DNA from 3 places in the Streptomyces sp. C genome. Region 1 is predicted to be linked to each of the others. Evidence: riboswitches for the same ligand, from Rfam matches in the RefSeq annotation. Region 1 holds a riboswitch; each other region holds the start of a gene.

Evidence for each region. A riboswitch is a leader RNA that binds a small molecule or an ion and turns the genes downstream of it on or off. The one in region 1 is predicted to bind cyclic di-AMP.
Region 2: linked by a shared signal. The riboswitch ahead of SSNG_RS26640 (M23 family metallopeptidase) and the one ahead of SSNG_RS29580 (M23 family metallopeptidase) in region 1 are both predicted to bind cyclic di-AMP.
Region 3: linked by a shared signal. The riboswitch ahead of SSNG_RS14175 (transglycosylase family protein) and the one ahead of SSNG_RS29580 (M23 family metallopeptidase) in region 1 are both predicted to bind cyclic di-AMP.

What each region holds. Positions count from the first base shown of each region.
Region 1 is NZ_GG657750.1:6,589,160-6,591,354, forward strand. Features, by position in the region: gene SSNG_RS29575 (tyrosine-protein phosphatase) at 12-779, opposite strand; cyclic di-AMP (ydaO/yuaA leader) riboswitch at 1,112-1,314, shown strand; gene SSNG_RS29580 (M23 family metallopeptidase) at 1,319-2,195, shown strand, end outside.
Region 2 is NZ_GG657750.1:5,889,329-5,891,523, reverse strand. Features, by position in the region: gene SSNG_RS26645 (GntR family transcriptional regulator) at 1-32, opposite strand, end outside; gene SSNG_RS26640 (M23 family metallopeptidase) at 202-1,005, opposite strand; cyclic di-AMP (ydaO/yuaA leader) riboswitch at 1,018-1,175, opposite strand; gene SSNG_RS26635 (pitrilysin family protein) at 1,393-2,195, opposite strand, start outside.
Region 3 is NZ_GG657750.1:3,198,755-3,200,949, reverse strand. Features, by position in the region: gene SSNG_RS14180 (transglycosylase family protein) at 1-665, shown strand, start outside; cyclic di-AMP (ydaO/yuaA leader) riboswitch at 941-1,113, shown strand; gene SSNG_RS14175 (transglycosylase family protein) at 1,116-1,853, shown strand; gene eno (phosphopyruvate hydratase) at 2,170-2,195, shown strand, end outside.

The sequences.
Region 1 (2,195 bases):
GCCGTCCGGGGTCAGCCCTCCAGGAGCCGGTCCCGCAGCCGGTCCAGGGACTCGGGCGCGAGCGAGAGCCCCTCGGCGAGGTAGCGCTCCACCCCGCCCCACTGCTCGTCGATGACCGCGAAGGCCGAGAGCAGGTACTCCGCGCGGGCGTCGAACAGCGGCGCCAGCAGCTCCATCACCTCGGGGGAGCGGGCCTCGGGCGCGTCGCTGCCCCGGCGCACCCGGTAGCGGTTGTGCGGGACGTTGGACTCCAGGTAGTCCGCCATGATCGCCTCGCGCTCCACGCCCAGCGCGAGCAGGGTCACCGCCACCGACAGCCCGGCCCGGTCCTTCCCGGCGGCGCAGTGCATCAGCGCCGGCACGCTGTCCAGCGCGAGCGCGTGCACGACGCGGCTGTGTTCGGCGGTGCGGGTGCGGATGATCGTGCGGTACGAGTCCGTCATGCGGGCGGCGGCCCGGCCCTCGCCCAGGAGGCCCCGGAGCTGTTCGAGCTCGCCGTCGCGGACCATCTTCCAGAACTCCCGGCCGTCGGCCGGATCCGTCAGCGGGATGTTCACGTTGCGCACACCTGGCAGTTCGACGTCCGGGCCCTCCAGCGCGTGGTCCGCTCCGTTGCGGAAGTCGAAGACGGTGTGCAGCCCCAGCGAGGCGAGGAACTCTGTATCGGTTTCGGTGGCATGCGCCAGATGTCCGCTTCGAAACAGTCGTCCCGGCCTGACCCTCCGTCCGTCCGTGGTCGGCAACCCGCCCACGTCACGGAAGTTGCGCACTCCCGTCATCTCCGTGCCGCGTTCGGGTCCGGCCGGAAGGGGCTGGGGTATCTGCTGGGTCACGTGTACTCCTCCGCGTGGGTCCGTGGTGTCCGAATTGGTCCGGTTGGGAACAACTTGCCATATGTGGAGGCGAGATCGGGCCCGGCCCCGTGAGCCAGATCATACGGTGACCGTGCGTGCCTGATCGCGGGAACCGAATTGCCTTGTGAGAGCGGTTGTTGATGGTGCGGAATGGACGCAGGGTGACCGGAATTCCGCCGGTCCCCCATATCTGCGAATCCGTCAGGGAATTCGCGGCTTGTTGACCGGCGCCCCGCTCGATTACCTTCGCGATCGATCCGGGTGGACCGCCTAATCCTGCCGCCGCCCGGGAACCGCACCCGACCATCGCGCGCGGCAGGAGCGGGGGAACCAGGTAGGCCGCTGTTCCGGATCATTTCCGGCGCAGCTAGGGGTGAAGCCGAACCCGTGCACCGCACGTACGGCCGGACATCTCCAGTCCGAACCCGACAGCTCACCTCGCAGGCGCCGGAGAGGAATTCGCCATGCCCGGAAAGGGTAAGCACCGCCGTCCGAAGTCCCGTTCGATATCCCGTGGCTTCGCCGTCGCCGGAACCGGCGGAGCGGCCCTCGCGCTCCCGCTGATGGGTGCCACCGGCGCCAACGCCGCCCCGGCCTCCGCCCCGGCCGCGTCCGTGCCCGCCCAGAGCGCGCAGGCCCCGGAGGCCCTCCGCTCCGCGACCCCCGCCACCGCGCCGACGGCCGCCGCGCCCGCCGTCTACACGGTCGTGCCGGGCGACTACCTCTCCAAGATCGCCGCCGAGCGCCACATCGAGGGCGGCTGGGAGCAGCTGTACGCCGACAACCGCGAGGCCGTCGGCACCGACCCCTCCCTCATCCACCCGGGCCTGAAGCTGAACCTCGTCGGCGGCCAGGACGCGGCCCCCGCCCCGAAGACCCCTGCGCCCCCGGTCGAGGGATCCTCCAGCAAGGCTCCGGCCGCACCCGAGGACCTGGGCGGCAAGGCCCGGGCGCCGAAGGCCGCGGGCAAGACCACCGCCGGAACGGCCGGCCGCACCTCCGGCGGCGCGGCAGCCCAGGGCTCCGGCGCCGCCGCCAAGAGCGAGAAGGCCGCCGCGCCCGCCGCGCCGGCCGCCGCGTCCGGCTTCACCGCCCCCGTCAGCGGCGGCGTCTCCACCCAGTACCGCACGAGCGGCGCCATGTGGTCCTCCGGCTACCACACCGGCGTCGACTTCATCGCGAGCACCGGCACCACCATCCGGGCCGTCGGCGCGGGCACCGTGGTTTCCGCAGGCTGGGGCGGCGCGTACGGCAACGAGGTCGTCATCAAGCACGCCGACGGCAAGTACTCCCAGTACGGCCACCTCTCCTCGCTCTCCGTCTCCGTGGGCCAGAGCGTCA
Region 2 (2,195 bases), 700 kb from region 1:
GCTGTGCACACCGCGTGCGCCGGAATACGCAAGGCCGGACCTCCGCTGGTTTCGGTTCGGTTTATCGTGGCCGTGCTGCGACTCTATTGCAATACCCGGCGGATTTACGAGCGGGGCCGGAAACAGGTCCGGAAATACGAAGAAGGCCCCGGCTCTGTGAGCCGGGGCCTTCTTCGGTGAAGCGCGCTGCGTGCGTGCGGGTCAGATGCCCACGCCGTGGTTGCGCAGGTACGTCAGCGGGTTGATGTCCGTGCCGTACGTGGCGCCGGTGCGGGCCTCGAAGTGCAGGTGCGGGCCGCTGGAGTTGCCCGTGGAGCCCGAGAGGCCGATCTGCTGGCCCGGGGTGACCGTCTGGCCGGCGGAGACGCTCAGCGAGAGCAGGTGCCCGTACTGGGTGTAGGTGCCGTCGTTGTGGCGGATGACGACGTTGTTGCCGTACGCGCCGCCCCAGCCGGCCTCGACGACGGTGCCCGCGCCCACGGCGTGGACGACGCTGCCCTCGTCGGCGTGGAAGTCGATGCCCGTGTGGCTGCCGGAGGACCACATGCCGCCGCCCGCACCGTACTGGGTGCTGACGTACGAGCCGTCGACCGGGGCCACGAAGGTGTTGAGGCGCTTGCGGGCCTCTTCCTGGGCGGCCTTCTCGGCGGCCTCGCGCTCGGCCTTCTCCTTGGCCTCGGCGGTGCGCTTGGCCTCGGCGGCCCGCGTCTTCGCCTCGGCCTCGGCCTGCGCCTGCGCGGCGACGGCCTCGGCGGCGCTCTGCTGGGTGGCGGCCTGGACCTCGATGTCGTCCTGCAGACCGTCGGCGACGACGATCGCGTTCTGACCGGTGTCCTCCATGGACGGGGAGCTGCTGTGGTCCGCCGCGAAGGCCGGAGCGGCCAGGGTGCCGACCACGCCCGTAGTGGCGAGGGCGGCGACGCCGGCGAAGCCGGCGGTCTTGCGGCTCAGACGGCTGGAACCACGGTGCTTACCAGAACCGGCGGCACGACTGCCAAACGCCATGAAGGGGGTGATCCTTTCCTTCCCTCTCGCCTACCGGGTTAGCTGACGGGTTCGGAGCAGGAAGGTCTCCTACGGGCCTCCTCTGGCGAGGGGGTCCGATTCACCCCAGGGACATGTGGGTCCCCGGCTCCCCAGGCTCGCGCCTGACGGGGACTCGGCGATCGCTGTCCGGTGCCGCGGGTGCGGCGGGTACAAACTGACGAACAGCACGGCCGACGCTAGGCGGATCATCAGTCAATCGCCAAACAGACGAGCGGTTTTGTTGCGTACGCCACACCGCATACCTGCAACCACGCCATCAAACGGACAAAGGGGGCTCCGGTGGATGTTCCACCGGAGCCCCCTGGAAACGGGCCGGATCCCGGCCCGTCTCGGGCCTCGCGCCCCTCAGTTGGAGACGACGGTGACCTCACCGATCCCGAGGGCCAGGACGGGCTCCTCGATCTGCGCGGCGTCGCCCACCAGGATGGTGACCAGACGGTCCACCGGGAAGGCGTTCACCACGGCCGAAGTGGCCTCCGCCGTACCGGTTTCGGCCAGCCGCGCGTACAGCCGCGCCTGGTAGTCGTCCGGCAGCTCCTGCTCGACCTGGTCGGCGAGCGTGCCGGCGACGGAGGCGGCCGTCTCGAACTTCAGCGGGGCCACGCCCACCAGGTTCTGCACCGCCACGTCCCGCTCGGCGTCGGTCAGTCCGCCCTCCGCGAGGGTCCGCAGCACCTTCCACAGGTCCTCCAGCGCCGGACCCGTGTTGGGGGTGTCCACCGAACCGCTGATGGCGAGCATCGAGGCGCCCTTGCCGTCGGCGGTCGAGCGCAGCACCTGCCCGAAGGCGCGCACGCCGTAGGTGTAGCCCTTCTCCTCGCGCAGCACCTTGTCCAGGCGGGAGGTGAGGGTGCCGCCGAGGCAGTAGGTGCCGAGCACCTGCGGGGCCCAGACGATGTCGTGCCGGTCCGGGCCGATCCGGCCGATCAGCAGCTGCGTCTGGACGGCGCCGGGCCGGTCCACGATGACCACGCGGCCCGTGTCGTCGGCCGTCACCGGCTGCACGGGGCGGGCCGGGGCGGTGTTGCCGGTCCAGGCGCCCAGGGTGTCGGCCAGCAGGGCGTCCAGGTCGATGCCGGTCAGGTCGCCGACGACCACGGCGGTGGCGGTGGAGGGGCGTACGTGGGCCTCGTAGAAGGCGCGTACGG
Region 3 (2,195 bases), 3.4 Mb from region 1:
CCGGTCCCGTGGCGCCCACCCCGACCCGGCCCGACGACTCGGTGCCGAAGACGGGCAAGGGCAAGCCCTCCACGGACTTCGGGGCCCCGACGCCGGCGCCGGGCACCGCGTCCAACCCGAGCGGGCTCCCGGACTACCCGCTGGGTCCCTCCAGCGGACTGCCCGTCATGCCCGAGCCGGACTTCACGGTCCAGCCCACGACGCCCGGCACGCCCACGCCCGGCACGCCCACCCCGGGCACGCCCACGCCGGGTACGCCCACGCCGGGTACGCCCACGCCCACGGCGCCGGGCACCCCGACGGCTCCGGGCGCCACCCCGACGGCCCCGGCCACCCCGGGTGCCACTCCCGCCCCGGGCGTCACGCCCACCGCCCCGGCCACCCCGGGCGCCACGGCGGGCACCCCGTCCGACGCGGCGGCGGACGGCTCGGGCAAGCACCGCGGCCCGGCCGCCATCGAGGTGCAGGCGGCGCCTGGCACGGCGGCAGCGCCCGCCGCGGACCCCGTCTACACCGTGAAGCCGGGTGACAGCCTTTCGGACATCGCGAAGGCCAAGGGCGTCGAGGGCGGTTGGGGCGAGCTCTACAAAGCCAACGAGCAGGTCATCGGCGGGGACGCGGACCTCATCAAGCCCGGGCAGAACCTGGATCTAACCAAGAAATAGAGGGCAGTTCGGACATCCATTAAGAGTTGAATGTCCGTTATCGCCAAATGAGACATGCATCTCTTCCGGACAACTGGCGTGTCTCGTTCCGGAACTGTTGCAAACCCCCTTCTCACCTGCACAAACGCGCTCTCCAGGATGGCAAGTAGGCCGGTTTCTCCCCAAAATCACACGTTGAACATCGGGGAGAGACCTGTCTACCTTCTGAATCGCTCGCCACCGCGGGCTCCTTCGACCGCATCGCCGAATCCTGCCGGCGGACGGAGGGAACAGTCGTCGCGCAAGCGCCGAAGGCAGGAGCGGGGGAACCAAGGTAGGCGCCGGGAAAGGCCGTTGAGAGACGGCCCGCGTACCGGCTAGGGGTGAAGACACGCGCCGCGCCGCGTGACCGGGCAACTCATCCGCCCGAACCCGACAGCTCACCTCGAAGGCGTCGGTGAGGAGAACTCCATGCTGCTTTCCGGCAAGGGCAAGCACCGCCGCGGCTCCAAGGCCGTCCGCATCGTCACGCTCGCCGGTGTCGCCGGTGTCGCCGTCGCGGCCCCGCTGATGGCCGCCGGTACCGCCAGCGCCGCCACCTCGGCCGAGTGGGACAAGGTCGCCGCCTGCGAGTCCGGCGGCAACTGGTCCATCAACACCGGCAACGGCTACTACGGCGGTCTGCAGTTCTCCGCCTCCACGTGGGCCGCGTACGGCGGCAAGGCGTACGCCTCGCAGGCCAACCAGGCCACCAAGGGCCAGCAGATAGCCATCGCCGAGAAGGTCCTCAAGGGCCAGGGCAAGGGCGCCTGGCCGCACTGCGGCGTCGGCCTGTCCAACTCCGCGTACAACGGCGGCGGTTCGACCACCCCGGCCAAGCCGAAGCCCGAGACGAAGCCGGCCCCGGCCAAGCCCGCTCCGGCCAAGCCGGCCCCGGCGAAGCCCGCCCCGGCCAAGCCGTCCACGCCGAAGGCCGAGACCGAGACCAAGGGCTCCGGCTCCGGCTCCGGCAACTGGACCCCGGCCAAGCCGTCGACCGGTACCCCGGCCACCGGTGGGACCTACACGGTCAAGGAAGGCGACACCCTCGGCACCATCGCCGACGCCAACAAGGTCAAGGGCGGCTGGGAGAAGCTCTTCGAGCTCAACAAGGACACCGTCTCCGACGCCGACCTGATCTTCCCGGGTCAGAAGCTGAAGCTGGCCTGAACGTCCGCGTAACACTCGCGGCACCCCGCAGCATCCCCACCGCCCGGCGCGTATCCCCCCACGCGCCGGGCGGCGGCGTGTCGTCCGCCGGTCACCGCATTCCGGAACCGGAGCACCGGCTTCCGCCGCCCCGCCACCCGGCGAGCACGCGAAATCAAGGGTCCTATGTCCCGGAAGACGGGTATTCGGACCCTTTTTCGTCCCAGGAGCCGGGCGGTCGGGCAGCCCACACCCCGGAGCCGGTTAGGCTCTAGTCGGCAAGGCCGTCCCACGGCCCACACGCCACCGCACACCCAGCGTCACATCCCAGAAGGAGATGCTCGTGCCGTCCATCGACGTCGT